5 linked regions of the Caldimonas brevitalea genome follow. The protein of the gene in region 2 binds, or shares a complex with, the protein of the main gene of each other region. Links are inferred from orthologs where the notes say so. Each region holds a gene or a part of one and is shown on either strand. Other genes may lie near its edges.

The links.
Region 1: the proteins of dnaN (region 2) and holA are in contact, whole or in part, in a cryo-EM structure (PDB 8GIZ), measured with the Escherichia coli proteins. The link is inferred for Caldimonas brevitalea from one-to-one orthologs.
Region 3: the proteins of dnaN (region 2) and dnaX are in contact, whole or in part, in a cryo-EM structure (PDB 8GIZ), measured with the Escherichia coli proteins. The link is inferred for Caldimonas brevitalea from one-to-one orthologs.
Region 4: the proteins of dnaN (region 2) and AAW51_RS14155 are in contact, whole or in part, in a cryo-EM structure (PDB 8GIZ), measured with the Escherichia coli proteins. The link is inferred for Caldimonas brevitalea from one-to-one orthologs.
Region 5: the proteins of dnaN (region 2) and dinB are in contact, whole or in part, in a solved structure (PDB 1OK7), measured with the Escherichia coli proteins. The link is inferred for Caldimonas brevitalea from one-to-one orthologs.

The regions. Positions count from the first base shown.
Region 1 is NZ_CP011371.1:313,031-318,946, reverse strand. Bases 3,022-5,890 are described here. They hold holA (DNA polymerase III subunit delta), read left to right. Parts: upstream 3,022-3,844; coding sequence 3,845-4,936; downstream 4,937-5,890. Other genes in these bases: AAW51_RS01375 (phosphatidylglycerophosphatase A family protein), read right to left, coding at 5,521-5,890; AAW51_RS01380 (CinA family protein), read right to left, coding at 4,965-5,489; AAW51_RS01390 (LPS-assembly lipoprotein LptE), read left to right, coding at 3,328-3,828; leuS (leucine--tRNA ligase), read left to right, coding at 3,022-3,324. Also shown: AAW51_RS01405 (MotA/TolQ/ExbB proton channel family protein), read left to right, coding at 1-128; AAW51_RS01400 (ExbD/TolR family protein), read left to right, coding at 128-556; more of leuS, read left to right, coding at 652-3,021; more of AAW51_RS01375, read right to left, coding at 5,891-5,916. UniProt on the Escherichia coli protein: Part of the beta sliding clamp loading complex, which hydrolyzes ATP to load the beta clamp onto primed DNA to form the DNA replication pre-initiation complex.
Region 2 is NZ_CP011371.1:455-6,423, forward strand. The notes cover bases 397-3,318. They hold dnaN (DNA polymerase III subunit beta), read left to right. Parts: upstream 397-1,265; coding sequence 1,266-2,372; downstream 2,373-3,318. Other genes in these bases: dnaA (chromosomal replication initiator protein DnaA), read left to right, coding at 397-1,010; gyrB (DNA topoisomerase (ATP-hydrolyzing) subunit B), read left to right, coding at 2,558-3,318. Outside these bases: more of dnaA, read left to right, coding at 1-396; more of gyrB, read left to right, coding at 3,319-5,101; AAW51_RS00020 (N-6 DNA methylase), read right to left, coding at 5,557-5,969. UniProt on the Escherichia coli protein: Confers DNA tethering and processivity to DNA polymerases and other proteins. Acts as a clamp, forming a ring around DNA (a reaction catalyzed by the clamp-loading complex) which diffuses in an ATP-independent manner freely and bidirectionally along dsDNA.
Region 3 is NZ_CP011371.1:2,524,669-2,530,693, forward strand. Bases 29-3,006 are described here. They hold dnaX (DNA polymerase III subunit gamma/tau), read left to right. Parts: upstream 29-557; coding sequence 558-2,456; downstream 2,457-3,006. Other genes in these bases: AAW51_RS11240 (YbaB/EbfC family nucleoid-associated protein), read left to right, coding at 2,520-2,846; recR (recombination mediator RecR), read left to right, coding at 2,881-3,006. In the rest of the region: more of recR, read left to right, coding at 3,007-3,468; AAW51_RS11250 (MAPEG family protein), read left to right, coding at 3,518-3,919; AAW51_RS11255 (ABC transporter substrate-binding protein), read left to right, coding at 4,031-5,128; AAW51_RS11260 (transglycosylase SLT domain-containing protein), read right to left, coding at 5,207-6,025. UniProt on the Escherichia coli protein: Part of the beta sliding clamp loading complex, which hydrolyzes ATP to load the beta clamp onto primed DNA to form the DNA replication pre-initiation complex.
Region 4 is NZ_CP011371.1:3,290,040-3,296,084, reverse strand. The notes cover bases 1,949-4,946. They hold AAW51_RS14155 (hypothetical protein), read left to right. Parts: upstream 1,949-2,939; coding sequence 2,940-3,953; downstream 3,954-4,946. Other genes in these bases: AAW51_RS14145 (TatD family hydrolase), read left to right, coding at 4,528-4,946; AAW51_RS14150 (PilZ domain-containing protein), read left to right, coding at 3,950-4,348; tmk (dTMP kinase), read left to right, coding at 2,311-2,943. In the rest of the region: AAW51_RS14175 (DUF4936 family protein), read right to left, coding at 1-168; CAF17-like 4Fe-4S cluster assembly/insertion protein YgfZ, read right to left, coding at 238-1,215; more of AAW51_RS14145, read left to right, coding at 4,947-5,322; AAW51_RS14140 (ankyrin repeat domain-containing protein), read left to right, coding at 5,575-6,045. UniProt on the Escherichia coli protein: Part of the beta sliding clamp loading complex, which hydrolyzes ATP to load the beta clamp onto primed DNA to form the DNA replication pre-initiation complex.
Region 5 is NZ_CP011371.1:1,589,935-1,595,869, reverse strand. Bases 1-2,888 are described here. They hold dinB (DNA polymerase IV), read left to right. Parts: upstream 1-784; coding sequence 785-1,993; downstream 1,994-2,888. Other genes in these bases: AAW51_RS06940 (glycosyl hydrolase), read right to left, coding at 2,007-2,888; AAW51_RS06950 (ACT domain-containing protein), read right to left, coding at 151-597. Outside these bases: more of AAW51_RS06940, read right to left, coding at 2,889-4,289; AAW51_RS06935 (helix-turn-helix domain-containing protein), read left to right, coding at 4,556-5,449; AAW51_RS06930 (CPBP family glutamic-type intramembrane protease), read left to right, coding at 5,507-5,935. UniProt on the Escherichia coli protein: Poorly processive, error-prone DNA polymerase involved in translesion repair and untargeted mutagenesis. Copies undamaged DNA at stalled replication forks, which arise in vivo from mismatched or misaligned primer ends.

The sequences.
Region 1 (5,916 bases), 310 kb from region 2 along the record:
TGGCGATCCCCGCCGTGCTGGCCTACAACGTGTTCGGCAAGCTGGTGGGCGCCTGCGAAGCCGAGCTGGAAGGTTTTGCCCACGACCTGCGCGAAATGATGTGCCCCGGCGCGGGGGAGGCCGGCTGATGGCCTTCGGCCGCCTCGAGCGCAGCAGCGGCCCGGCGCCGATCAGCGACATCAACATGACACCGCTGATCGACGTGATGCTGGTGTTGCTGGTGATCTTCATGATCGCCGCACCGTTGATGACCGGCAGCCTCAAGCTCGAACTGCCCAAGAGCGACGCCGCCGCGCCAGGCGACGCCCCGCGTTCGCTCGCCGTCGCGCTGGACGCGGCCGGCAAGCTCTATCTCGACGGCGCGCCGCTGGCGCCCGAAGCGCTGGCCAGCCGCGCCGCCGAAGCCGCCCGGCGCGACCCCGCCACCGAGGTGCAGCTGCAGGCCGACCGCCGCGTGCCCTACGGGCAGGTGGTCGAGCTGATCGGCACGCTGCAAAAAGCCGGGCTGGTGCGCATCGCCTTCGTCGCCGAGCCCGAGCCGGCCGCCAGCCGCTGAGCAGGGCCGAGGGCGACCTCGGCCGCCTCGCTTCCTATAATCGACGACCACTTTTTCGATCCGAGCAGGACCGGCCCCGCCGGGGCCACCACCCGATGAACACCGAACATCCCAACGCCTACAACCCCCGCGAGGTCGAGCCGGCCGCACAAGCCGATTGGCGCGCGCGCGACGCCTACCGTGTCGTCGAGGACCGCAGCAAGAAGAAGTTCTACGCCTGCTCGATGCTGCCCTATCCCTCGGGCAAGCTGCACATGGGCCACGTGCGCAACTACACCATCAACGACATGTTGGCGCGCCATTTGCGGATGAACGGCTACAACGTGCTGATGCCGATGGGGTGGGACGCCTTCGGCCTGCCGGCCGAGAACGCCGCGCTGAAGAACCGCGTGCCGCCGGCGCAATGGACCTACGACAACATCGCCTACATGAAGAAGCAGATGCAGGCGATGGGCTTGGCGATCGACTGGTCGCGCGAGGTCGCCACCTGCGACCCGAGCTACTACAAGTGGAACCAGTGGCTGTTCCTGAAGATGCTCGAGAAGGGCATCGCCTACCGCAAGACCCAGGTGGTCAACTGGGACCCGGTCGACCAGACCGTGCTGGCCAACGAGCAGGTGATCGACGGCCGCGGCTGGCGCACCGGGGCACCGGTCGAAAAGCGCGAGATCCCCGGCTACTACCTCAAGATCACCGACTACGCGGACGAGTTGCTCGACCAGGTGCAGCACCACCTGCCGGGCTGGCCCGAGCGCGTGCGGCTGATGCAGGAGAACTGGATCGGCAAGAGCGAAGGCGTGCGCTTCGCCTTCCGGCACGACATCCGTGACGCCGGCGGCCAGCTGATCCAGGACGGCAAGCTCTACGTCTTCACGACCCGTGCCGACACCATCATGGGCGTGACCTTCTGCGCGGTCGCGCCCGAGCACCCGCTGGCCCAGCACGCCGCGGCCGGCAACGCGGCGCTGGCCGCCTTCATCGAAGACTGCAAGAAGGGCGGCACCACCGAAGCCGAGCTGGCGCTGAAGGAAAAGGAAGGCCAGCCGACCGGCCTGTTCGTCACCCATCCGCTGACCGGGGACCAGGTTGAGGTGTGGGTCGGCAACTACGTGCTGATGAGCTACGGTGACGGCGCGGTGATGGGCGTGCCCGCGCACGACGAGCGCGACTTCGCCTTCGCGAAGAAATACGGCCTGCCGATACGCCAGGTGGTGGCGGTCGAAGGCGAAAACTACTCGACCGACGCCTGGGCCGAGTGGTACGCCGACAAGCAGCGCGGCATCACGATCAACTCCGGCCGCTATGACGGCCTGCGCTACAAGGAAGCGGTCGACGCGATCGCCGCCGCCCTCGCGGCACTTGGCCTGGGCGAGAAGAAGACCACCTGGCGTTTGCGCGACTGGGGCATCAGCCGCCAGCGCTACTGGGGCACGCCCATCCCCATCATCCACTGCCACGAATGCGGCCCGGTGCCGGTACCCGAGCAGGACCTGCCGGTGGTGCTGCCGCTGGACTGCGTGCCCGACGGCAGCGGCAACCCGCTCAACAAGCGCGCCGACTTCCTCAACGTGGCCTGCCCCAAGTGCGGCAAGCCGGCGCAGCGTGAAACCGACACGATGGACACCTTCGTCGATTCGTCGTGGTACTTCATGCGCTATTGCGACCCGACCAACGAGCAGCAGATGGTGGCCGGCGGCGCGCAGTACTGGATGCCGGTCGACCAGTACATCGGCGGCATCGAACACGCCATCCTGCACCTGCTGTACGCGCGCTTCTGGACCAAGGTCATGCGCGACCTCGGCCTGGTCACGGTCGACGAGCCGTTCACCAAGTTGCTGACGCAGGGCATGGTCTTGAACCACATCTATTCGCGCCGCACCGACAAGGGTGGCGTCGAATATTTCTGGCCGCAGGAAGTCGAGAACCAGTACGACGAACACGGCAAGATCGTCGGCGCCAAGCTCAAGCAGGACGGCTCGCCCATCGACTACGGCGGCGTCGGCACCATGAGCAAGTCCAAGAACAACGGCGTCGACCCGCAGGACCTCATCGACACCTACGGCGCGGACACCGCCCGATTGTTCGTGATGTTCGCTTCGCCGCCGGAGCAGACGCTGGAGTGGAACGACGCCGGCGTCGAAGGCGCGCACCGCTTCCTGCGCCGCGTCTGGAACTACGCGCAGACCCACCGCGAGCAGATCGGCGAGGTGCTGCCGGAAGGCCTGGCCGCCGAGCTGATCTATGCCGCTGCGCCGGCCGACGTCAAGAAGCTGCGCCGCGAGGTGCACAAGCTGCTGCAGCAGGCCAGCTACGACTACGAGCGCATGCAGTACAACACCGTCGTGTCGGCCTGCATGAAGCTGCTGAACACGCTGGAAGGTTTCGACGCGCAGCAGCATCCCGACCGGCATTACGCCAGCTGGGCGGTGCACGAGGCCGTGGGCATCTTGTTGCGCGTGCTCTACCCGGCCTGCCCGCACCTGACGCATGCCCTGTGGCAGCAACTCGGCTACACGGCGCAGTACGGCGATTTGCTCGACGCCCCCTGGCCGCATGTGGACGAGGCCGCGCTGGTGCAAGACGAGATCGAGTTGATGCTGCAGGTCAACGGCAAGCTGCGTGGCGCCGTCACGGTGCCGGCGTCGGCCGACAAGGCGGCCATCGAGGCGGCGGCCCTCGCGTCGCCCGATTTCGTCAAGTTCGCCGAGGGCAAGCCGGTCAAGAAGGTCGTGATCGTGCCGGGCCGTCTCGTCAACGTGGTGGTCTGACGCGTGGCGGCCCGACTGTCGCGCCGCCTGTGGCTGAGTGCCGTGGCGGCCCCGCTGTTGCTGTCGGCCTGCGGCTTCCAGCTGCGCGGCGCACCGAGCTTCGCCTTCCGCAGCATCCAGCTCGGCTTCTCGCCGCGCTCCGAACTCGGCATCGAAGTGCGCCGCCAACTGGTCGCCGCGCCCGACATGCGTGTGGTGGAGGCGTCCAAGGATGCCGAGGTGGTACTCGAGGTATTCGAAGACAGCAGCGATCGCTACGTGACGGGCAAGACCTCGACCGGCCAGGTGCGCGAGATCGCCGTGCGTGCACGACTGCGCTTCAGGCTGCGGACCCCGGACGGGCGCGAGCTGATCCCCGAGACGCTGATCCAGCCGAACCTGGTGCTGAGCTACAACGAGAGCGCGGCGCTGGCCAAAGAGAGCGAAGAGGCCGAAGTGCTGCGCGAAATGCGCCAGGACATCACCCAGCAGCTGATGCGGCGGCTGGCGGCAGCGAAGTTGTGACCCGGAAGGTGTTGTGATGCAGTTGCGCCTGGATCAGCTCGCCGCCCACCTTCAACGTGAGCTGCGCCCGCTCTACACGCTTTACGGCGACGAGCCGCTGCTGGTGCAGGAAGCCTGCGATGCCATCCGTGCGGCCGCGCGCACCGCCGGGCACCATGAGCGCACCGTCCACCACGTGGTGGGCGCTCATTTCGATTGGGGCGAGTTGCTGGGGGCAGCGCAGGCCCTGAGTCTGTTCGCCGACAAGCGTCTGATCGAGATCCGCATCCCGGGCGGCAAGCCCGGCAAAGAGGGATCCGACGCGCTGCAGCGCTACTGCCAACATCTGGGCGAGGACCTGGTCACCATCGTGATGCTGCCGCGCCTGGACAAGGCCACCCAGTCGAGCGGCTGGTTCGCCGCGCTCGACGGCGCCGGCGTCACCGTGCGCATCGACCCGATCGAGCGCAAGCAGCTGCCGGCCTGGATCGCCCAGCGCCTGGCGGCGCAAGGGCAGCGCGTGCAGGGCGGCGAAGCGGGGCAGCGCACGCTGGCCTTCTTCGCAGACCGGGTGGAAGGCAACCTGCTCGCCGCCCACCAGGAGATCCAGAAGCTGGGCCTGCTCTACCCGGCGGGCGAGCTGAGCTTCGAACAGGTCGAGGTGGCGGTGCTGAACGTCGCACGCTACGACGTGTTCAAGTTGTCAGAGGCGGTGCTGGCCGGCCAGGTGAGCCGTGTGTTGCGCATGCTCGACGGCCTGGAAGCCGAGGGCGAGGCTGCGGTGCTGGTGCACTGGACCCTGGCCGAAGACATTCGGGCGCTCAAGCGCGTGAAAGACGCGATGCTCGCCGGGCGTCCGCTGCCGATGGCGCTGCGCGAACAGCGCATCTGGGGCGTCAAGGAGAAGCTGTTCGAGCGGGTGCTGCCGCGTCTGTCGGACACGAGTGTCGACGCTTTGCTCGATGCCGCCCAGATCTGCGACGGCCTCGTCAAAGGCCTGCGCCATCCGCAGTGGCCGTCCGACCCCTGGGCCGCCTTGCGCCGCTTGGCGTTGATGACGGTCGAAGCGGTCGGCACCCCACAAAGCCCGCGCGAGGCCGAAGGGCGCTGGCTGGCCCTGCGCGCCTGACCGCCGGGCCGGGCCGATCCGCCCGCGCTCAGTCGCTGCTGACGATGGCCAACAAACGCGCCAAGGCGTGGCGCACCGCACCGCTGCGCACCTCACGCCGATCGCCCTTGAAACGCACACATTCGGCGCTAACCGGCGCATCCCCGCGGCCGAAGCCGAACCACACCGTGCCGACCGGCTTGGCCTCGCTGCCACCGCCCGGGCCGGCGATGCCGGTCACCGACACCGCCACCTGCGCGCGCGCATGCTGCAAGGCGCCCATCGCCATGCCCATCGCCACCTCGCGGCTGACCGCGCCGTGGCGCGCAATCATCTCGGCCGGCACGCCCAGCAGCTCGGTCTTGGCCTCGTTGGAATAGGTGACGTAGCCCCGCTCGAACCAGTCGCTGGAGCCGGCCACCGACGTGCAGGCGCCGGCGATCAGGCCGCCGGTGCACGACTCGGCCGTGACCAGCCGCAGGCCGCGGGCGGCCAGGACCAGGCCGAGTTGGGTCGCGAGCGTGTCGGTGTCGACGGACGCCGCCGCCGCATCAGATGCCGAAGGGCCCATCATCAAGGTCTCTCCCGTGTCGAGGCCCGCCAGCTCACAAAGCCCGCCACAGGGCAAACACGAGCAGGGTGCAGAAGGCCGCGACCAGATCGTCGAACAAAATGCCGAAGCTGCCGCTCCAGCCCTCGCCCTTGAAACGGCGGTCGGCCCAGCGCACCGGGCCGGGCTTGGCGGCGTCGAAAAAGCGGAAGCACAAAAAGGCGGCCAGCTGGACCCAGACCGTGCGGACCTCGGTGCTGGCGGCGCCCGGCGTCACCAGCCACAGCACCAGCCAGAAAGCCACCACCTCGTCCCAGACGATGTGGCCGGGGTCGGCGGCCCGCAAATGCTGCGCCGTCACCTTGCACGCCCACCACCCGACGAGCAGGGCGACCGGCAGCACCACCGCCCATTGCGCCTCGCTCAGCCACAGGTCGAGCACCACGAAGCT
Region 2 (5,969 bases):
TGAACCCGAGCCTGACCTTCGACACCCTGGTGCCCGGGCGCGCCAACCAGATGGCGCGCACCGCCGCACTGCACGTCGCGGGGGCCCCCGGGCAGATGTACAACCCGTTGTTCATCTATGGCGGTGTCGGCCTGGGCAAGACCCATTTGATGAACGCGGTGGGCAATGCACTGCTGGCCGACAACCCGAATGCGCGCATCCTGTACCTGCACGCCGAGCAGTTCATCACCGACGTCGTCAAGAACTACCAGCGCAAGACCTTCGACGAGCTGAAGGCCAAATACCACCAACTCGACCTGCTGCTGATCGACGACGTGCAGTTTTTCGCCGGCAAGGAGCGCACGCAGGAAGAGTTCTTCAACGCCTTCGAGGCGTTGCTGGCCAAGCGGGCCCACATCATCATGACCAGCGACACCTATCCCAAGGGGCTGGCCGACATCGACGAGCGCCTCACCTCGCGCTTCGACTCGGGGCTGACGGTGGCCATCGAGCCGCCGGAGCTGGAGATGCGGGTCGCGATTCTGATCAAGAAAGCCGAAGCCGAGGCGACACAAATGCCCGAGGACGTGGCGTTTTTCGTCGCCAAGAACGTGCGGGCGAACGTGCGCGAGCTGGAAGGCGCGCTGCGCAAGATCCTGGCTTACTCGCGGTTTTCACACAAGGAAATCAACATCCAGCTGGCGCGCGACGCGCTCAAGGACTTGCTGTCGATCCAGAACCGGCAGATCTCGGTCGAGAACATCCAGAAGACGGTGGCCGATTTCTACAAGATCAAGGTCGCCGACATGTACTCGAAAAAGCGCCCCGCCAGCATCGCCCGGCCGCGCCAGATCGCGATGTACCTGGCCAAGGAGCTGACCCAGAAGAGCCTGCCTGAGATCGGCGAGCTGTTCGGCGGACGCGACCACACGACCGTGCTGCACGCGGTGCGCAAGATCGGCGGCGAGCGCACCAAGAACACCGAACTCAACCAGCAGCTGCACGTGCTGGAACAGACGCTGAAGGGTTGAGCGGTGCCGCGTGCCTCTGCAGCACCCCGGCCCTGCTGCCGCCCGATGACAAGCCTGGGGACAAGTTTCGAACAACACCCGGGTTGTCCACAGCGCGGCGGCGCCGGCCGAAGTTGTTGTGTTTTGCCACTCGCGCAATCGAGGGTTCGCTGCACAAGCTTGTCAGCCTGCTAAAGCCTTGACCGGACAAGACAAAATAGCGTTTTCCACAAAAACTCGGCCGACCTACTACGGCTACCACCCCAAGAGGTTCATATGATTGTGTTGAAAGCACCCCAGGAAAAAGTGCTCGGCGCCCTGCAAGCGGTCTCCGGCATCGTGGAGCGGCGTCACACCCTGCCCATCCTGGCCAACGTGCTGATCCGCAAGACTGGCAGCCAGGTGGAGTTCACCACCAGCGACCTCGAGATCCAGGTGCGTACCACCGCCGAGTTCGACGGCGATGCGGGCGACTTCAACACCTCGGTGGGTGCGCGCAAGCTGATCGACATCCTGAAGTCGCTGCCCGCCGACCAGACCATGTCGCTCAGCGCCAACCAGAACAAGCTGACGCTGCAGGGCGGCAAGAGCCGTTTCACGCTGCAGACGCTGCCGGCCGAAGACTTCCCGCTGGTGCAAGAGGCAGCCGACTTCGGCCCCGCCTTCGGCGTGCCCCAGAAGACGCTCAAAAGCCTGATCGGCCAGGTGCACTTCGCGATGGCGGTGCACGACATCCGCTACTACCTCAACGGCATCCTGTTCGTCGCCGAAGGCAAGCAGCTGACGCTGGTGGCCACCGACGGCCACCGCCTGGCGCTCGCCAGCGCCACGCTCGAGGTCGAGATGCCGCGCCAGGACGTGATCCTGCCGCGCAAGACCGTGCTCGAGCTGCAGCGCCTGCTGAAAGACGAAGACACGCCGATCGAGATGCGCTTTGCCGGCAACCAGGCCAAGTTCAGCTTCAGCGGCATGGAGTTCGTCACCAAGCTGGTCGAGGGCAAGTTCCCCGACTACAACCGCGTGATCCCCAAGAACCACAAGAACAGCGTGACGCTCGGCCGTGCGCCGCTGTTAGCCAGCCTGCAGCGCGCCGCCATCCTGACCAGCGAAAAGTTCAAGGGCGTGCGCCTGAACATCGAGCCGGGCACCTTGCGCATCGCCTCGAGCAATGCCGAGCAGGAAGAGGCCAAGGAAGAGCTCGAGATCGACTATGGCGGCGACACCATCGAGATCGGCTTCAACGTCACCTACCTGGTCGACGCGCTGGCCAACATGAGCCAGGACATGGTGCAGATCGACCTGCACGATGCCAACAGCTCTGCCCTGCTGACCATCCCCGAGCAGACCGGCTTCAAGTACGTGGTGATGCCCATGCGCATCTGACGACGACGACCCGCGGCCCACCGCCCGGCGTCGCGCCGGGTGCTGGGGCCCGCCGAACGACGCGCACCCCGATGGGCGCGCGCGTGAGCGGCACGAGGGCTCCCCGCCCCCTTCCCGCTTCAGCGTTTCCATAGGGCAACGGCGCTAACCCCGCCCTGCCCCGACCGAGAGAATCGAGACCCTTCATGAGCGACGACCAAGCCAAGGACCCCAACGCACAACCTGCCAATGCCGCGCCGGCACCCGCCGCGCCCGACACCGGTTACGGCGAGGCCAGCATCCAGATCCTCGAAGGCTTGGAGGCGGTGCGCAAACGCCCCGGCATGTACATCGGCGACACGTCCGACGGCACCGGTTTGCACCACCTGGTGTTCGAAGTGGTCGACAACTCGATCGACGAAGCGCTGGCCGGCCACTGCGACGACATCGTCGTGACCATCCACACCGACAACTCGATCAGCGTCATCGACAACGGCCGCGGCATCCCCACCGGCGTCAAGATGGACGACAAGCACGAGCCCAAGCGCAGTGCCGCCGAGATCGCGTTGACCGAGCTGCACGCCGGCGGCAAGTTCAACCAGAACAGCTACAAGGTGTCGGGCGGCTTGCACGGTGTGGGCGTCAGCTGCGTCAACGCGTTGAGCAAGTGGCTGCGGCTGACGGTGCGCCGCGAAGGCAAGGTGCACCTGCTCGAATTCCGCAAGGGCATTCCGCAAGACCGCGTGCTCGAGCAGCGCAACGGCTTTGAGGTCAGCCCGATGAAGATCGTCGGCGAAACCGAAAAGCGCGGCACCGAGGTGCACTTCCTGCCCGACGAGACCATCTTCACCAACATCGACTTCCATTACGACGTGCTGGCCAAGCGCCTGCGCGAGCTGAGCTTCTTGAACAACGGCGTCAAGATCCGGCTGGTCGACGAGCGCAATGCGAAGGAAGACAACTTCGCCTTCGCCGGTGGCGTCAAGGGTTTCGTCGACTTCATCAACCAGGGCAAGAAGGTGTTGCACCCCAACGTCTTCCACGCCATGGGCGAGAAGATGAGCGAGCACAACACCAACGTCGGTGTCGAAGTGGCGATGCAATGGAATGACGGCTACAGCGAGAACGTGCTGTGCTTCACCAACAACATCCCTCAGCGCGATGGCGGCACCCACTTGACCGGTTTGCGTGCGGCGATGACGCGGGTCATCAACAAATACATCGAAGACAACGAGCTGGCCAAGAAGGCCAAGGTCGAGGTCAGCGGCGACGACATGCGCGAAGGCCTGGCCTGTGTGGTGAGCGTCAAGGTGCCCGAGCCCAAGTTCAGCAGCCAGACCAAGGACAAACTGGTGTCGAGCGAGGTGCGTGCACCGGTCGAAGACATCGTGAGCCGCTTGCTGACCGACTGGCTGCTCGAAAACCCGACCGACGCCAAGATCATCTGTGGCAAGATCATCGAAGCGGCACGCGCGCGTGAAGCCGCCCGCAAGGCCCGCGAGATGACCCGCCGCAAGGGCGTGCTCGACGGCCTGGGCCTGCCCGGCAAGCTGGCCGACTGCCAGGAGAAAGACCCGGCGCTGTGCGAGATCTACATCGTCGAGGGCGACTCCGCCGGCGGCTCCGCCAAGCAGGGCCGCGACCGCAAGTTCCAGGCGATCCTGCCGCTGCGCGGCAAGATCCTGAACGTGGAGAAGGCGCGCTACGAGAAGCTGCTGAGCAGCAATGAAATCCTGACGCTGATCACCGCGTTGGGCACCGGCATCGGCAAGACCGGCGCGGGCAATGGCAGCGACGACTTCAACCCCGACAAGCTGCGCTACCACCGCATCATCATCATGACCGATGCGGACGTCGACGGTGCGCACATCCGCACGCTGCTGCTGACCTTCTTCTACCGCCAGATGCCCGAGCTGGTCGAGCGCGGCCACATCTACATCGCGCAGCCGCCGCTCTACAAGGTCAAGCAGGGCAAGCAAGAGCAGTATCTGAAGGACGCGCACGAGCTGGACGCGTTCATGCTGAAGGTGGCGTTGAACGACGCTGCCCTGCACACCGGCACCGGCGACACGGTGCTCAAGGGCGAGGCCTTTGAGCAGCTGGCCCGCCAGTACGTGCTGGCCGAGAACGTGATCGACCGGCTGGGCAACTGGATGGACGCCGAGGCGCTACGCGTGCTGGCGAGCGGCACCGAGATCAACCTCGACACGCTGGAGCAGGCCGAAGCGTCGGCGATCGCGCTCAAGGGTGCGTTGCATGGCGCTGAGGTGGCGGCCGAGTTCGACTCGCGCATGGACAAGCACATCCTGCGCATCAGCCGCAAGCACCACGGCAACGTGAAGAGCAGCATCATCAATGCCGACTTCGTGCATGGCGCCGACTATGAAGTGCTGAGCACCGCGGGCAAGACCTTCAAGGGGCTGCTGGGCACCGACGCCGTGATCAGAAAGGGCGAAGGCGAGAAGCAGAAGGAACAGAAGGTCAAGGACTTCCGCGAAGCGATGCAGTGGTTGATGACGCAGGCAGAAGGCAGCGTCGGGCGCCAGCGCTACAAGGGGCTGGGGGAGATGAACCCTGGGCAGCTGTGGGAGACCACGATGGACCCGACCGTGCGGCGCTTGCTGCGCGTGCAGATTGAAGACGCGATCGAGGCCGATCGGGTGTTCACGATGCTGATGGGGGATGAGGTGGAGCCGCGGCGGGTGTTTATTGAGAGTAATGCGTTGAGGGCGGCGAATATTGACGTGTGACGCGTGTTGTAGATAACCGCAAAGCCTGAGAAACGGGGCCCGATCAGCTGAGCGACTGATCGGGCTCTGATTTTTTCTAATGGCCGTAAATCAGGCTGAGCGACCAGCGCTACGAACCCACCGGTCGCTTCGAACCGTGAAACAAGCCAGACCAGCATGCTCGACGCCTAGGTCGACGCGGGCTGAACAGCCTTCTGGTCCAGCACATCTCCAACCGGGTGCAGCGCTGGAGCACAGCGCCAACCCCGTTTTCATCCACCGCCTCGGTGACGAAAACAGCAGCGATGCTGGCACATCGGAAGATGCTCGGTTCCCCGTCCCCGGGCTTTCATCGAAGAAGCGAAGTGACGATCGATGCGATCGAGACCGTGATGAGTGCAATGCTGAAAGCCACATCACGCACTGTCAGTCTTCGCTGCATGCGTCTCCAAGCTTCGAGCTTGATCTCGGGCGGGTCACGACGAAAGTACTTGAACTGATCCGGATCTTGCGGGAGCTTCATCATCTGCATCACCTTCGCCATACGCATGCTCGAGTGACCAGAGATGAGCCGCCGCTTTGGCTTGCAGCGCGCGAAGCTGGTCAATCTGTTCTTGAATACGACCCTCTGTTTCCAAAGCCTCGGCTGCTGCCGCTTGCTCTTCGCTTGACGGGAGCTGAACTGGCAGTGCCAGCAGTTCACGTAGCTGGATCAGCGGTGTCGTGCTTCCTGCGACGATGCCACGCAACTGAAGCTGCCCCATGGGCGAGCGGAGCAGCAGAAAGAGCGCCCTTGGGTCGACAGAGCGCGGATCGCTGACGCGAAGAACAATCCCCGACTGGCCGGCGATCCAGCCGCCCGGGCCGGGGTTAGGCACCTTGGTAGGCA
Region 3 (6,025 bases), 2.5 Mb from region 2 along the record:
GCTTCGCGGCGGTCGGAGGCATTGAGGGAGAGGAAGATTCGGGAGCGCTCCTCAAAAGGCGCCCTGACGGTCCTTGGGGATCACGATGCGGAGTTGCCAAACCCCTCCGCCGTGGACCAAGCCTAGCGGTCTTGCCATCGGCTGCGTACCAGCCGGGTCGGATCATCGAAGGAATGCAGACGAGTGAACTACAAATCGTCTTGGATACTGCGTCGGCCCTGGAAGCGCGTGCTTCCTGGCGACGCGAGAAGATGGGTGACGAGCCTTAACCCCGGCACTGGTCGCAACAGTTAGGGCTGCTTCGTTCCCGACCTGACCCGGTTGGCCGCGCTCCCATGCGGGGAGGCCCGTCACGCACGATTGTAAGCCACCTTTCATCCGCCTCGCTTTGCTTCGCCGTTTTGCTGCGGTCTGCGCCTGAGATCGCTCGGCAGCCCCACGTCCCCGGCCTCGTGCGACTGCCGCCGGCCTGGCGGCACGGCGGCGGCGGCGACGGACAAGCGGGCAGCGACTGCTGCTGCCGGCGGCCCGCAAGTCCGCCCCGTAGAATCGCGAGAATGAGTTACCTCGTGTTGGCCCGCAAATACCGACCCCGCACCTTCGAGCAGATGGTGGGTCAGGAGCATGTCGTGCAGGCCTTGAGCAATGCGCTGACGCAGCAGCGGCTGCACCATGCCTACCTGTTCACGGGCACCCGCGGTGTCGGCAAGACCACGGTGTCGCGCATCCTCGCCAAGTCGCTCAACTGCGTCGGGCCCGATGGCAGCGGCGGCATCACGGCAGCGCCTTGTGGTGCTTGCCAGGCCTGTGCCGACATCGATGCCGGCCGGTTTGTCGATTACGTCGAGTTGGACGCGGCGTCCAACCGCGGTGTCGAAGAGATCTCGCAACTGCTCGACCAGGCGGTCTACAAGCCGGTGGTGGGGCGCTTCAAGGTCTACATGATCGACGAAGTGCACATGTTGTCGAACACCGCCTTCAACGCGATGTTGAAGACGCTCGAGGAACCGCCCGAATACCTCAAGTTCGTGCTCGCGACGACCGACCCGCAAAAGGTGCCGGTGACCGTGTTGTCGCGCTGTTTGCAGTTCAACCTGCGCCCGATGGCGCCGGAAACGGTTCTCGAGCATCTGCAGCAGGTACTGCAGGCCGAGCAGATCGACGCCGACGCGGGCGCCTTGCGGCTGCTGGCGCGCGCCGCCCGCGGCTCGATGCGCGACGCGCTGTCGCTGACCGACCAGGCGATCGCCTTCGGTTCGGGCAGCTTGGGCGAGCCGAGCGTGCGTCAGATGCTGGGCGCGGTCGACCGCAGCCATGTCTACCGGCTGATCGAGGCACTCGCCGCTGGCGACGGTGCTGCCGTGGTGGAGACGGCGCAGCAGCTGCGCGCCCAAGGCCTGTCTGCCCAGGGAGCCCTCGAAGAGATGACGGTGGTGCTGCAGCAGCTCGCCGTGCTGCAGGTGGTGCCAGACGCCGCCGACCCGGCCGATCCCGAGGCCGAGGTGCTGGCCCGGCTGGCCGAACGGCTGCCGCCCGACGAGACCCAGCTGCTCTACAGCATCGCGCTGCACGGGCGCAACGAACTCGGTCTGGCACCGGACGAGTACAGCGGCCTGACCATGGTGCTGCTGCGCATGCTGGCCTTCAAGCCGGCGGCGGGGGGCAGTGCGCGGCCCCAGGCGGCTCCGCTGCAGCGCCCGCAGAACCCGGTCTTGCGCGTGGCACCGCGCAGTGCGCCGCCGGCCTCGCCGGCCCCGGCGCCCGCGGCGGCGTCTGGGGCCGCTGCGTCTGCGCCCGTGGCCAGCCCCACCGCCCGCACCTCGACCTCCGCACCGCGGTCAGTGTTGTCACCGGCGGCACCGGCGGGCGCAGCCCGTCCCCGTCCCGGCTCGGAACCGCCACCGTGGGATGACGGGCCCGCCGCAGCGCCGGCCGCGTCTCCCGCAGTGCCTGCGTCACCCGTTGCTCCGGTCGCTCGCACGGCGCCGAACGTTGCCGTGCCCCCTGTGGCGCCGGCCGTGCCCGCACCGGCCGCCGATCTGCCGGACACCCCCGGCTCGCCGCTTGGCGACCGCTGGCATGCACTGGTGCTGCAGATGTGCGAGCGTGAGTTGATCGGCGCGCTGGTGCGCGAACTGGCGATGCAGGGCGAGTGCCTGGTCGCCGGCGATGACAACGCCGCTTCGTGGCGGCTGCGGGTCGAGCGCGAGACGCTGGCCTCTGAGGCGGCGCGCGCCAAGCTGGAGGCCGCGATGAGCCAGGTGCTGGGCCATGCCGCGCGCCTGCAGTTGGAGGTCGGCCCGACCCAGGACACCCCGGCACGCCGCGAAGCCGCGAAACGTGCGCGGCGCCAGCGCCAGGCCGAAGAAGCGATCGAGAACGACCCGCTGGTCGTCGCGCTGCGACAGCAGTTCGCGACGGCACGCATCGTGCCGGGCTCGGTCAGACCGGTTTGAACCAGAATTTGCGCGGGCCGTTGCAAACCGCACCCCGCACCCCGTGACCCCGAAAGGAACACCATGCTCAAAGGACAACTCGCCGGCCTCATGAAGCAGGCCCAGCAGATGCAGGACAACCTCAAGCGCGCCCAGGACGAGCTGGCGCAGATCGAGGTCGAGGGCCAGTCGGGCGCAGGACTCGTGAAGGTCGTGATGACCTGCAAGCACGACGTCAAGCGCGTGACGATCGACCCCAGCCTGCTGGCCGACGACAAGGACATGCTCGAAGACCTGGTCGCTGCCGCCTTCAACGACGGCGTGCGGCGTGCCGAGCAGGTCAGCCAGGAAAAGATGGGCAAGCTCACCGCCGGCATGCCCTTGCCCCCCGGCATGAAGTTCCCGTTCTGATCCGCATGCCGCCGCGCACACGCCGGGAAGCTGCATGACGATGTCGTCGTTCGACGCGCTGGTGCTGGCCCTGCGCAAGCTGCCCGGCGTGGGGCCGAAGTCGTCGACGCGGATGGCGTTTCACCTGTTGCAGCATGACCGCGAGGCGGCGCACCAGATCGCGCAAGCGCTCGATGCAGCCATGCGCGACGTGCGCCACTGTCAGCGCTGCAACACCTTCACTGAGGCGGAGGTGTGCGACACCTGCCTCGACCCGCAACGCAACGCGGCGCAGCTGTGTGTTGTCGAGACGCCGGCCGACCAGGCGGCGGTCGAACGCACCGGCAGCTACCAGGGCCTGTACTTCGTGCTGATGGGCCGGCTCAGCCCCCTCGACGGCATCGGCCCGCGCGACATCGGGCTGGACCGCTTGTTCGAGCGCGCGGCCGACGGTGAGGTGCGCGAAGTGATCGTGGCGACCAATTTCACCGCCGAAGGCGAAGCGACCGCCCATGTGCTGGCCGAAGGGCTGAAGAGCCGGGGGCTCAAGGTCACGCGGCTGGCCCGCGGGGTGCCGGTCGGCAGCGAACTCGAATACGTCGATCTCGGCACCATCGCGCACGCGCTGGTCGACCGGCGATGACCCTCGTCTCCATCACGACAACCCCTCTCGGCACGACAGGAGCCACCGGATGACGATCACGCTAGGGTGTGTGCTGGCCGCGGCGATGCTGCCGATCTTGTCGGCCTGGATCGCGAAGTGGGGGCAGCTCGGCAAACGCCGCAGCGAAGGCGGCTACGACAACCACGACCCGCGCGCCTGGCTGGCACGTCAGCAAGGCTGGCGCCAACGCGCCAATGCGGCGCAGGCCAACGGCTTCGAAGCCTTGCCGTTTTTCATCGGCGCGGTGGCCATCGCGATCGCCACCGGCGCACCGGCCGGGCGCCTCGACCTGCTCGCTTCAGCCTATATCGTGTTGCGGCTGGTCTACATCGCCTGCTATGTCGGCGACCGTGCCACGTGGCGCAGCCTCGCCTGGGCACTCGCGTTCGGCGTCAACGTGGCGATCCTGTTCAGCGGCCGCGCCGGCTGAGGCCGGTGGGCATCTGGTACGACGCCTGGGTGAAACCCGCCATCCCGGGCTTTCCCTGCCCGGAAGCTCCCGAATAGGAAGGGCTGAGGTCGAGGGCTAAGCTGCCCGACCATGACAGGCCCGCGCCCCTCCGCCCTCTCGCCCGTGTTGCCCTGCGGCACCGCACGGGCGCTGGGCCGGCGCCGCGTGCTGCACACGCTCGGGCTGGGGGCCGTGTGGCTGGGGGCGCCGGGCGTCTCGCGTGCGGGCTCACGGGGCGACCGCGGCCGTTTGCGCATCAGCATGGGCCAGGAGGAGTCCTTGTGCCATCTGCCGGTCACGGTGGCGTGGCAACTGGGCTATTTCCGCGCCGAAGGCCTGGACGTGCAACTGGTCGAGCAGGCCGACCCCAAAGCGGCGGTCGCGTCGGTGGTGAGCGGCAAGGCCGAGCTGGCCTCCGGGCCCTACCTCGCGGTACTCAAGCAGCAATTGCAGGGACAGGCCCTGCAGACCATGGTGTTGCAAGGGCGCGCGCCCAAGGTCGCGTTCGGCGTGTCGACCCGCTCGCTGCCCGGCTACCGCAGCCCGGCCGATCTGCGCGGGCGGCGGGTGGGGGTGGCGGCGTCGGGCGCACTGTCGCAGGCGCTGGCGCGCGCCTGCCTGGCCAAGGGAGGCCTGCGCGCATCCGACGTGGCATGGACGGGCTACACCTCGATGGGCGAGGCGGCCCAGGCCCTGCGCCAAGGCGAGTTGGACGCCCTGAGCCATCTCGATCCGGCCATGACCCAGCTGGAGCAGCGGGGCGAGGTGAGGGTGATCGCCGACCCGCGCACACCGAAGGGCGCGCACGACGTGTTCGGCGGGCCGATGCCGGGCACCTGTGTGTTCGGGCTGCCGTCCTACATCGAGCAGCAGGCCGATGTCTGCCAGGCCGTCGTGTTCGCCGTGCTGCGAGGCCTGCGCTGGCTGCAGACGGCGCAGCCGCAGGACATCATCAAGACCGTGCCCGAGAGCCAGATGATGGGTGACCGGGCGCTGTACCTGGCGTGCTTCTACAAGGTGCGCGAGTCGTACTCGCCTAACGGCGAATTGGGCGACGCGGCGATGCGGACCGCACTGAAGGTGGCCGCGACGCTGATCGACGCCCGCGGCCACGACAGCCAGGCGCTGCTCGACCGCAGCCACACCAACGAGTTCGTGCTGAAAGCTCGGGCCCGTCTGCGGGCCTGACGCCGCCAGCCTGGCGGGGTTGCCGAGCGCCCAACAAAAAGCGCCCCGAAGGGCGCTCGTGTGGTGCCGGAGGGGGCCTCAGTTGCGGGCTACCTTGACGCGTGACTTGCCCGTCGACTTGTTGGCCTTGGCGGTGCGCCCCTTGGCGGCCGCCGCCGACGGCCGCTTCTGGGCCACCGCGCGGGTCTGCTTGGCGGCGGCTGTCCGGGTGCTGGCCGTGCGGGTGGCTGCGCCCCGCTTGGGCGTCAGATAGACCACCACCTGTTCGCCGCGCTTGAAGCGCGACGAGGGGCTGACATGGTTCCAGCGCGCCACCTGCGCGGCGTCGAGGCGGTAGCGCCTTGCGATGCTGGCGACGCTGTCGCGCGAGCCGGCCCGCACCACGGTGCGCTTCGCCGGCGGCACGTCGGGGGCCAAGGCCATCACGGCGTTGTCGGCCACCTCGGCCGACACGTCCCGGTGGTGTTTCACCGCATGGCGTTCCACCAGCAGTGTCGAGCCGCCCTTGATCAACATGAAGGGCGGGATCTTGTTCAGCTCGCGCAGTTCCTTCTCGGTCATGCCGACCTGTTTGGCGGCGACCGACGGGCGCATGGTCTTGGGCACCACCCAGGCGGTCCAGCTCGCCAGCGGGCCCTTGTGGTCGGCCAGGTTGCGGATGAATTTGCGTGCGTTGTCGTAGGGCAGCAGGATCTGGGGCGTGCCGGCGGCCAGGATGACCGGCTGGTTCATCTGCGGGTTCAGCGCGCGGAACTCGTCCTTGGCGAGGCCGGCGAGCCGCACCGCCAGGTCGACGTCCATGTCGCGCTGGATGGCGACGGTCAGGAAATAGGGGTGGTTCTCGATCGACGCGAGCGTGACGTTGTAGTCGGCCGGCTTGGCGATGATGTTCTTGAT
Region 4 (6,045 bases), 3.3 Mb from region 2 along the record:
GATTTCCATCCAGGTCAACATGCCGTCTTTCTCTTCCGGGCGGCGCCACAACTCGGCCGACAGGCCGGCATGGCCGTCGCGCAGCGCCTGCTGCATCACCTGGGCGGCCTGCAGCGCGGCGCGGCTGTCGGCCGACGCGATTCGATAGTAGATGAAAAGACGGCGCATCCCGGCCGGGCCGCTGTGAACTACTGCCAGCGGCCAGCGAGGGGCGAGGTGACCGAAATCACGCCCGGCTCAGCTTTCGGTCGGCAGCGGGTAAGGCAGCGGCTGCGGCGTCAGCGTCACGCCTTCGGGGCCGCCCAGGTGCAGGCTGCCATCGCCGTGCAGCGCCGCCAGTTTCAGCTCGGCGAAGAGGCGCCAGCCGGGTTCGCCGTGCCCGGCGGGCACGGGCGCCGCGTCGACCACCAGGCCGGCGGGCTGCCCGGGATCGGCACTGTGGAAGATCTCCTGGCCCGCGGCGGCTTCGGCCGGTGAATGCAACAAGGCGCCGCGCCGCTTCAGCGTGCCGCGGTACTGGCTGCGCGCCACCACCTCCTGGCCCGGGTAGCACCCCTTTTGGAAACTGACGCCACCGACGGCTTCCAGGTTGACCATCTGGGGCACGAACTGATCGGCCGTGGCCTGCACGATGGTCGGCACCGCGCTTTCGACTTCGAGCCAGCGCCAGGCTGGCAAGGGCAGGGCAGGCAGCGACGCCGACAGCGCGGCCGCGGCGTCGGCCGGACCGGCCCAAAGGTAACGCGTGTGACCGGCGGCGTCGGGCAGACGCACGACGGTGACGCCCTCGCGCGTGGTCTTGCCCCAGACCGTTGGCGGTGCCGCGTCGCCCAACACGACGCGCGCCACGTCGCCAACCAGGCCGAGCAGGTGCACGGTGTCGGTGGCATCGGTGAGTTTGGCCTTGGCGCGCAGCACGAACATGCTCAGGCGCTTTAGCGTGGGCGGCAACACCTCGCGGCGGCAGGCCAGCAGCACGCGGGCCTCACCGTCCTTCCAGCCGACGAAGCTGGCGAGCAACCGGCCTTTCGGCGAGCAATAGCCCGCCAGGCGGGCTTCGCCGTGGCCGAGCAGGGCGAAGTCGTGGGTCAACTGGCTGTGCAGGAATTTGGCGGCATCTTCGCCATCGGCGGCGATCACACCCCAATGGGACAGAAGAACGGCGCCGGCGAGCGCTTCGGCGGCAGACCCGGGAGACAGGCTATCGGTCATCATGCCTCCATTATCATCAGTGGCCGAACACCGTGGTGCCGGCCGGGTTCCCCGCGTGGCCGCCGAGGCCCTTTTTGACGTGATCTTCCTATGCGATTCCTGAAGCGCCTGTTCGGCGCCCTCGTGCTGCTGGCGCTGTTGTCGGTCGTGCTGTCTGGCGCCGCGGCGTACTGGTGGTTGCAGCAGCCGCTGCCGCTCAAGTCGGCCTCGGTGGAGTTTTCGGTCGAGGCGGGCATGACGCCGCGCCAGATCGCCAATGGCTGGGTGGCCGCCGGCATCGATACGCCGGCCCTCGTACTGTATGAATGGTTCCGCTGGTCGGGGCAGGCACGGAAGATCCGTGCCGGCAGCTACGAGGTGGGGGCGGGCACCACACCGCGCGCGCTGTTGCAGAAGATGGTGCTGGGTGACCAGACGCTGGCCACCGTGCGGCTCATCGAGGGCTGGACGTTTCGCCAGTGGCGGGCCGAACTGGCGCGTACGCAGACACTGCGCTCCACCATCACGGCCATGAGCGACGAACAGGTGATGGAGGCACTGGGGGCGCCGGGGCAGCATCCCGAGGACGGTTTTTCCCCGATACCTATGCCTACAGCCGCGGCAGCAGCGACCTCGCAGTGCTGAAGCGGGCCCACCGCGCCATGCAGCACCGGCTGGCCGACGCCTGGGCGCAACGCGCCGAGGGCACGCCGCTCAAGAGTGAGGACGAAGCGCTGGTGCTGGCGTCCATCGTCGAGAAGGAAACCGGCTTGCCGTCCGACCGGGGGCTGGTGGCCGGCGTGTTCAACAATCGTTTGCGGCTGGGCATGCCCCTGCAGACCGATCCGTCGGTCATCTACGGGCTGGGCGCAAGCTTCGACGGCAACCTGCGCAAACGCGACCTGCAGACCGACGGCCCTTACAACACCTATCTGCGCGTCGGGCTGCCGCCCACGCCGATCGCGATGCCGGGCAAGGCCTCGCTGCTCGCCGCGGTCCAGCCGGCCGACACCAAGGCGCTGTTTTTCGTCTCGCGCGGCGACGGCAGCAGCGTCTTCAGCGAAACCCTGGCCGAGCATAATCGGGCGGTCGACAAGTACCAGCGCGGGCGCTGACGGGATGAGCAATACGGCAGGTCACACAGGTGTTTTCATCAGTTTCGAGGGCATAGACGGCGCGGGCAAATCGACCCACATCGACACCCTTGCCGCGCGGCTGCGCAGCGCCGGGCGTGATGTGGTGCTGACCCGCGAGCCCGGCGGCACGGCGCTGGCCGAACGCCTGCGCGAACTGGTGCTGCACCAGCCGATGGACCCGCTGACCGAGTCCTTGCTGATCTTCGCGGCCCGCCGTGACCATCTGCAGCAGGTGATCGAGCCGGCACTGGCCGCTGGCCGTGTCGTCTTGTGCGACCGTTTCACCGACGCGACGTTTGCCTACCAGGGAGCCGGCCGCGGTTTCGACACGGCGCAGCTGGAGCAGCTGGAACGCTGGGTCCAGCAAGGCCGCCAACCCGACCTGACGTTCTGGTTCGACCTGCCGCCCGAGGTGGCCGCCGAACGCTTGTCAGGCGCCCGGGTGCCCGACCGCTTCGAGCAGCAACCGGCGGAGTTCTTCCGTCGTGTCAACGACGGCTACCGGGCGCGGGCGCAAACGCATCCGCAGCGTTTCATCCGCCTCGACGCGTCGCAGCAGCGCGACGCCGTCTGGGCCGACCTGGAGGCCGCGCTGACGCGGCGCGGGCTGCTGTGAGCGCGGTTGCGCCGGCGGCGCTGCCGCCCTGGTTCGAGGCACCGCTGGGCGAACTGCTCGGGGCGCAGCGGGGCCACGCGGTGTTGCTGGCCGGGCCGGCCGGCATCGGCCAGTTCGAACTGGCGCTGGCGCTCTCGCAGGCCTGGCTGTGCGAAGACCGTGAGGCCGCCAGCCCGGCCTGCGGCCGCTGCGCCAGCTGCGCGCTGGTGCGGGCGCGCACCCATCCCGACCTGCTGGTGCTGCTGCCGGAGGCGCTGCAGGAGGCGCTCGGCTGGGCCACCGCCGACGCCGAGGCACCGGCCAAGGCCAGCAGCAAGGCCAAGCCCAGCAAAGAAATCAAGGTCGAGGCGCTGCGCCGGGCGGTCGAGTTCGCGCAGCAGACCTCGGCACGCGGCGTCGCCAAGGTGGTGCTGGTGCACCCGGCCGAACGCATGAATGCCATCTCGGCCAACACCTTGCTCAAGACGCTCGAAGAGCCGCCCGGCCAGGCGCGCTTCGTGTTGAGCACCGAGGCGATCGAATCCCTGCTGCCGACGATCCGCAGCCGCTGTCAGCTCCAGCGCCTGGCGCCGCCCCCGGCGGAGGTGGCGCGGCAGTGGTTGCAATCGCAGGGGTTGGCTGGCGCAGAGGTGTTGCTGGCCGCCGCCGGGCAGCTGCCGCTCGCCGCCCGCGACCTGGCCGCCCAAGGGCTGGACGCGAACCGCTGGCGGGACCTGCCGGCCCGGCTGGCGGCCGGCGACGGGTCGGCGCTGTCGGGATGGCCGGTGCCGCTGGTGCTCGAGACCTTGCAGAAGGTCTGTCACGACGCCTTGTGTGTGGCGGTCGGGGCCCCGCCGCGCTATTTCGGCGCGGAGTCCTTCGCGGGCCGAAAAGCCAGCCTGGACGCGCTGACGAGCTGGGGCGCCGAGCTGCGGCGTGCAGCACGTCACGAAGAGCATCCGTGGAACGCCGGCCTGATGCTCGAGTCCCTTGTTGCGCAGGCCAAGCGCGCCTTACACTCCGCGCCATGAGCGAGCCCACCCCCCGTCCCTTGGCCAGTGGCACCCCCGCCGCTGGCGGCAGTGCGGCCCGCCCCAGCGTCATCCAGCTGGTGTTCCGCGAAAAGGGCGCGCTGTACGCCGCCTACATCTCGGTGTTCACCGACGGCGGGCTGTTCGTGCCGACCACGCGCGACTACAAACTCGGCGAAGACATCTATCTGCTGCTGTCGCTGCCCGAGGACCCGCAGCGTTACCCGGTCGCCGGCAAGGTGGCCTGGGTCACCCCGGCCAATGCGTCGGGCGGCCGCACCCAGGGGGTCGGCGTGCGGTTTCCGAGTGACGAGAAATCGCGCTTGCTGAAAATGAAGATCGAGGAGCTGCTCGGCACCTCGATCCAGTCGTCCAAACCCACCCAGACCATCTGACGACGCCGGCGCGCCCCGCGCGTGTTCGGCCCGGGCTCACGGCCGCGCCAGCGGCGCGAGAGCAGTGTAGGCTTGAGGCCTTTCTGCGCTCCGAGCCCGCCTGCGCTGCTGTCTGCCGGCGCGGGGCCCCGTCTCACGGCGCACCTGACGCCTCCTTCTTCCCCCTTCGTTGATCCGCGATGTTTGTCGATTCCCATTGCCATCTGAGTTTTCCCGAACTGGCCGAGAACCTCGGCGCCATCCGCGCGGCCATGGCCGCCGCCCAGGTCGACCGGGCGCTGTGCATCTGCACCACGCTGGAGGAGTTCGACCAGGTGCACACGCTGGCGCTGCAGCACGACAACTTCTGGGCCAGCTGCGGCGTGCACCCCGACAACGAAGGTGTCGAAGAGCCCAGCGTGGCGCGTTTGCGTGAACTGGCCTCGCGGGACAAGGTGGTCGCGGTGGGCGAAACCGGCCTGGATTACTACCGGCTCAACGGGCGCAGCCTGGCCGAGATGGAGTGGCAGCGCGAGCGCTTTCGCACCCACATCCGCGTCGCCGCGGACCTCGCCAAGCCGCTGGTGATCCACACCCGCAGCGCCTCCGACGACACCCTGGCGATCCTGCGCGAAGAGGGCCAGGGCCAGGTCGGCGGCGTGTTCCACTGCTTCACGGAGACCCAGCAGGTGGCCGATGCGGCCCTCGACCTCGGCTTTTACATCTCGTTCTCGGGCATCCTGACCTTCAAGAACGCCACCGATCTGCGCGAGGTGGCCCGCCGCGTGCCACTGGACCGTTGCCTGATCGAGACCGACAGTCCCTATCTGGCGCCGGTGCCGTACCGGGGCAAGACCAACAACCCGTCCTACGTCCCCTACGTGGCCCAGCAACTGGCGGAGCTGAAAGGGTTGCCGGTGGAGCAGGTGGCACAGGCGACCAGCGCAAATTTCGAACGCCTGTTCGGGGTGCCGGCAAGAGCGGCTGCTACTTGAAGTAGAGCTTTTCGAATCGCCTACAACCCGTTGTCGCGAAATAAATTTACACCTGGCGGCAACGGAGTGTGCCGGACATGAGAAGACACTTGAACATCGCGACCTAAGATCTTGTCGTTATTGAGAAATTCCACAATTTGAGCACTTCGATCATCCGGGGCACCGTGCGGCGCATGAAGTAAAGCTTTAGAAAATGCGCGCAAGTGCTTGTTCTGAAAGAAAGAATCGGAGTGACGCCGAAATGGAGTGAACATGAAGAAGCACTTGAGAAAGCTGGCGTATGCCCTTGTGGTTGCGGGCGTTTCTGCCGCGCATGCCGGGTCCTACGAAAGTTTCTTCCGCGCCCTCAAGCGCGATGACGATCGCACCGTCACCACCCTGTTGCAGCGCGGCTTCGACCCCAACACGGCCGACCCCGACGGCCATGTCGGCCTGACCCTGGCGCTGAAAGAGCCGTCGTTGAAAGCCGCGGCGGCCTTGCTGCAACACCCGCAGCTGGACGTGAACCGGCTCAACCCTGCCGGTGAGTCGCCGCTGATGATGGCCGCGCTGAAGGGCGAACTGGCGTGGTGCCAGCGCCTGATCGAGCGCGGCGCCGACGTCAACAAGCCCGGCTGGACCCCATTGCACTATGCGGCCACCGGCTCGAGCATTCCGGTCATCGAATTGCTGCTCGAGCACCACGCCTTCATCGACGCGCAGTCGCCCAACAAGACCACGCCG
Region 5 (5,935 bases), 1.6 Mb from region 2 along the record:
CGAAGTTGAGCAGCAGAAGAAGGGAAAGTTAACCATGAAGATGCAGCGTCATGAGCGACGAGATGAGGCCGTGGCCACCACGCCGACGACCGGTGGGTTGCACGCTATGGACGGCAGCCAGCGCGCGCAAAGTCGTCGACGACGGCGCCATCAAGCCGGCACGACACGCCGTGCGCTCCCCTCTCGCTGCAAGGCATGCAATACCTCGAGGCTCGCCTGTCGTGCATCCCAGGGCACGAACAAGTGGTCATGGCAGGCGGCAGCCACCATGTTGCAGCTGATGCCGGCTTCGGTCAGGGCTGTGGAGACGGCCGCGGTCAGGCCGACGGCATGCAGATCGGAATGCACGCTCAACGTGATCCATGCGGCCCGAAACAGCACCGGCCACCCCGCTGCCTCCGCCACCGAAGCCTCGACCACCACGCTCAACCCCTCGCGCTCGCGGAAGGTGGCGAGCGGCTCGACCACGCCCAACCAACCGCTCCCTGCAGGCAACGAGGCGAACACATACATGCCGTCCTGCAGGGTCGGCTCGAGCGACGCCAACAGGGCTTGTAGATCGGAGACCGGAGTGCTGGGAGAACAAGGTGATTCCATGGCAGCATGCCCGCATCAGAAGCAAGGGCTGGATTCTGGCACCGGTCGAAGCCGTCTCACGCTCACGCTGCGCGGCTTGCCAGGCGACCTGCAGCCCTTATACTGTACAAAATGACAGTGCTGCATGGCGGCGCCTTTGGCAGCCCGCCGCAGCACGTCGTGCCCCACCGTTCGGCCGCGCCCGCCCATGCCCCGCTACATCGCTCACCTCGACATGGACGCGTTCTATGCGTCGGTGGAGCTGTTGCGTTATCCCGAGCTGCGCGGACGCCCGGTCGTGATCGGCGGCGGCCGACGCCACCAGCCGGTGTTGCGCGAGGACGGCCAGCGCGACGTCGCGGTGCTGCGCGACTACGCCGGCCGCGGTGTCATCACCACGGCCACCTACGAGGCGCGCGCCTACGGCCTGCACTCGGGCATGGGCTTGATGAAGGCGGCGGCCCTGGCACCCGACGCCGTGCTGCTGCCGACCGATTTCGACGAGTACCGGCGTTACTCACGGCTGTTCAAGGCGGCCGTGGCCGAGGTCGCGCCTCAGATCGAAGACCGCGGCATCGACGAGATCTATATCGACCTGAGCGAGGTGCCGGGCATCGACGAGCCGGTGGGTCACGATGCGATGGGCGGTGTGCGGGCGGTGGCGCAGGCGATCAAGAACAATGTGCAGCGCGCCACCGGGCTCAGCTGCTCGATCGGCGTGACGCCGAACAAGCTGCTGTCCAAGCTGTGCTCCGACCTCGACAAACCCGACGGCCTCACCGTCGTCACGCTGGCCGACCTGCCGCACCGCATCTGGCCGCTGCCGGCCAAGCGCATCAACGGCATCGGCCCCAAGGCGAGCGCCAAGCTCGAAGCGCTGGGCATCCGCAGCATCGGCGACCTGGCGGCTGCCGACCCGCAGTGGCTGGTGGGCCACTTTGGCATCAGCTACGGTACCTGGCTGCACCACGCCGCGCACGGACGCGACGAGCGGGCGGTGGTGACCTACAGCGAGCCGAAGTCGCTGAGCCGCGAAACCACCTTCGAACGCGACCTGCATGCACGGCTCGACCGCGAGCAGTTGAGCCGCATCTTCACGCGGCTGTGCGAACAGGTCGCCGACGATCTGGTGCGCAAGGGCTACCTCGGCAAGACCATCGGCCTGAAGCTGCGCTATGACAACTTCAAGACCGTCACCCGCGACCTCACGTTGCCGGAGTACACCTGCGACGCGGCGCTCATCCGGCAGGCTGCGGGGCAGTGTTTGAAACGCGTGCCGCTGGAGCGCCGGCTGCGGCTGCTGGGCGTGCGGGTCGGCACGTTGTGCCGGCGTGACGCGGTCCCGTCGCCGCGACCGCGCCGCACGGCGGCCCCCACCGAGGAGCCGCCGGCGGCCTACACGCTGCCGCTGTTCTGACGGGCGTCATCCATCAGCAGGGATCGGTCCCCGCCCCGTGTCCGATCCGCTTCGGTTGCACCCGCAGGCAGGCGCCGTTGGAGAAGCGCACCGTCCGCGCGGCGCCGCTCGGGTTGTACGCCACATAGGTGCGCACGCCGTTCTTGTTGAACACCGCGTGGGTCGGCACGTTGGCCGTCACGCCGGTGTCCACCCGCCCCATCGCGTTCAGGTTGTGCAGCCAGTGGTAGGTGTGGGCCTTGCTCTCGCCGGCCTCGCTGGCATAGTTGCCCGCACCGAACTTGGCCAGCGCCGCCGCGGGGTCGACCAAGGCCTGGAAACTCCAGATCACGTCGACCCATTCGCTCTCGGGCCCGCCGTTGCGTCGTACCAGCTCGTCGTAGTTGCGCTTCACGTAGGACGGGTGCCGGCCTAGGTAGAGCGAGCCGCCGGTGATGGGCAGGAAGTTGATGCCGTGGATCTCCTCGGGGTTGGCGGTCCACCAGGTGGCATAGGCGGCGCCGCTGCCCCAGACGATGCCCACCACGTCGTGCTGGAACGACGCCGGGAAGACGTTCTGGTCGACGTCGAACCAGTACTGCTCGATGGCCCGCGTCATCGTCGCGTGCAGGAAGATGCCCATGTCGCGCAGCCGCTTGTTGCCGGTGGCGGCGCCCCACAAGGCCACGCCGGTGGCGAAGTTCATCGCCTCCGACGACGATTCCTCGTTGTTGCCCGACGCGAACAACGCCGGCCCGTTGGCCCAGTCGTGGCCGGAGTAGACGTCAAAGGAACGCATGAAGGGGAAGCGCGTGTCGCTGCGGTCCATGTTGGCGACGTCACGCATCCAGAACTCCACCATCGCGCCCCATTTGTCTTGCGCGGCCCAGCCCGGGTCGAAATGCGCGACCGTCGCGGCCGCCATCATCCAGTAGCCGTAGTGGAAGTCATGGTCGTTCAGCTCGGTGTTGGAGTTGAACGAAGCGGGGTAGCCGATCAGCGTGTTCCAGGTGCGGTCGTAATAGAGCTTGAGGCCCCGGTTGTCGCCACCGGCGTCGGCATGCATCCAGTCCTCCAGCGACAGCTTCAACGCGCGGATGAAGTTGTCGCGTGCGGCCTTGTTGCCCACCTGGTCGGCGATCCACACCAGCTGCGCCAGGCGGCCGGCGTCCTTGCCACCCCAGTAGGTGTCGGTGTGCGAGATATAGGTGTCGTTCAGGTAGGCGTCCTGCACATAGGCGGCGAGACGGCTGCGGTCGTAGCTGCCGGCATCGGGCAGCGTCGGCAGCACGCCGTTGAACTTCATCTTGGTGTGCATCGAGTTGCCCGCGCGCACCCGCATCTCGCCGCGCGGCGACACGTAGCGCAGCGGCGTCACGGGGTCGGCGCTGTTCTTCCACTGGTGCGGGTACAGGCCGAACAAGGTGTAATTGAGGTTGCCATTTCCCGATTCCTTCAGCTCGGTGGTGAACGTGAAGGTGGTGTTCATCTCGGCGTTGGCCTCGTCGTACCGCCACTGCGCCCGGGTGTGTGTGATGAAGGCGTAGGCGTGCTTGCGGTACAGCTCGATGGTGGCGGGCGACTTGTCGGGCAGCAGCGCCACCGTGAAGTAGTTCTTGCCCGACAGGCTGGACGTGAAGGGCGGGCCCGACGACCAGTTCGACCCGGTCGGCGCGCACAGCAGGTAGTAGTGGCCGTTGACCTCGATGCCCAGCACGCCGCGCTGGTTGTAGAAGGTGCCCTGGTAGCCCGAGGTCACGTTCACCTGTGCATCGGCGTTGCCCTGGCGGGTGAAGAAGACGAAGGGCACACCCTTGGTGATGGTGGCGTCGAGGCTGCTCGCGCCGCTCCAGCGTGCCACCACCGACCAGTCGGAGTATTTGGCCACGCGGGTGTCGGGCGAGTTGAGGCCGGCCAGGCCGACCCGCAGGTCCTCGGCTCGGTAGTGGTAGTGGTACTCGTTGTTGAGGGCCGGCGTGGTCTTGTAGCTCAGCCCGAGTCCGTTCTGGAAGGCCTGCACCGACAGCGGATGCGGGAACATCGGCGACGACCAGGGGTTGGGCGCGTCTTCCGGATCGAACTGCCAGATCAGCGAAGACCACCATTTGTTGGTCTGCACCGGCCCGGTGAAATCGGCCGTCACCTTGGGCCTGACCGGCACGCCAGCCTTGTTCGACGGCCCTTTCTGCCCGGCGGGCAAGGTGTCGGTGTAGCTGCCGGCGCCGACCGGCACGGTGGCCGCGACGGCGGCCTGTAGCGTCAAGGCGGCCACTCCGGCCGCGGTGATGCACAACTTCAAACCGGACCTGATGTCCATGACGAATTGCTCCTCGTTGTGGGGCCCGACGTGCCGCTTGCCGGCGCGCGTTCCGTGTGTCCTTGGGGCTGGGCCGGCAGCGCCGGGCAAAGCCTGGAAATTTTGCGAGGGTGGACCGGCGGAAGCGATGTCCTAAGGCGAGACAGGTGTCCCCAAAACCGCGTGGCGACCGGTACAAAGTGAAACCGGCTGTCGCCGGTGCGCCCGATCTTGCTTGTTAGATTGGGCCGCCTCACCGTCTGTGCGACCCGTTTCCAACGTTCCCCATGCATGTGCGACAGCCGAGCTACCGCCTCCCGACACCCCGCCCCGAACTCGAACTGGTCGAGCAGCCCGAACTGAGTTCTGCCTTCATGCTCAGTGGTGCCCATCGGGCCGACGTGCCGCAGGGCTGGAGCTATCCGCGCCACGACCATCCGTACTTCGAGCTGTGCTTGTTGCTCGAGGGCGAGCAACAGGTGCGGCTCACGGGCAACACGCTGACCCAGGGCCCGGGCGACCTGCTGTTGCTCACACCCTTCGAGGCGCATGCGGCGTCGACCGATGTTGCGTCGCGCTTCTACTGCCTGCATTTCGATGTCGACGACATCGACCTGCGGCGTCTGTTGTGCCTGGCCGGCACGCGCGTGTGGTGTGCACACGAGCCCGCGATGCAGGAGGTGCGGCCCTGGCTCGACCGCATGGCGGCGCTGCAGGTCGGGCCCGCCGACTCGGCACTGCGCTGGCGACTGGCCATGGGCGCCGCGCTGACCGGTTTGTTCGCGGCACTCGCCGTCGCCTGCGAGGCCCGCGTCGAGCAGGCGCCAGCACTGCCGCAGGCCGCCCTGCAGACGGCCGCCAGCCTCGCCGCGCTGATCGAGCGTGAAGTCGACCAAGGTGCGCAGGAGACCCCGCTGGAGGCGGCCATCCGGCGGCTGGGCTATGCGCCGGACTATGGCAACGCACTGTTCAAGCAGGTCTATGGCATGTCGGCCCAGCACTACCGATCGAGCCTGAAGCTGCGCCGCGCCAAGCTGTTGCTGCTCAACACGCAGCTCAGCGTGGCGCAGGTGAGCGAGCAGCTGGGCTACGCCAACGGGGCGCACTTCAGCCGGCAGTTCAAGCGCTGGTCGGGCATGTCGCCACAAGCGTTCCGGCGCACGCAAAATGTCGCCGCCTGAAGGCGGTGCGCCGTGCCGCCACGGCCGCCCCACCCGCAGCCTGAAAGTGCCTCGACGATGCGTCTCGCCCAGCGTCTGAACCTGCCGTCCACCCCCTCCGCCGCCTGGTTGCGTGCCGCCGTCGGCCCTGCGTTGTGCGGTGCTGCCTATGCGAACGGCCTGGCGCACGGGCCCGCGCCCCTGCTGGCCGCCTTGCTGCTGGCGGTGACGCTGTACGCCGCGGTGACCCAGCGCAAGGCCGTCGCCCTGCCCTGCTTCGTGGCCGCCGGTGTCGTCATGCTGGCGCTTGGGATGTCGCTGGTGCCCGGCTACTCGCGCGTGGACCTGGGGGTGGTCTCGGTCAACGCCGGCAAGGCGGTGGCCGGGCTGTCGGCCGTCGCGATGCTGCCCTCGGCCTGGCGCTGGAACCGCGCCTGCACGGCGGCCGCGCTCGCCTGTCTGGTGCTGGTGCCGGCACTGGCATGGGCCATCGGTTTCGTGCACTGG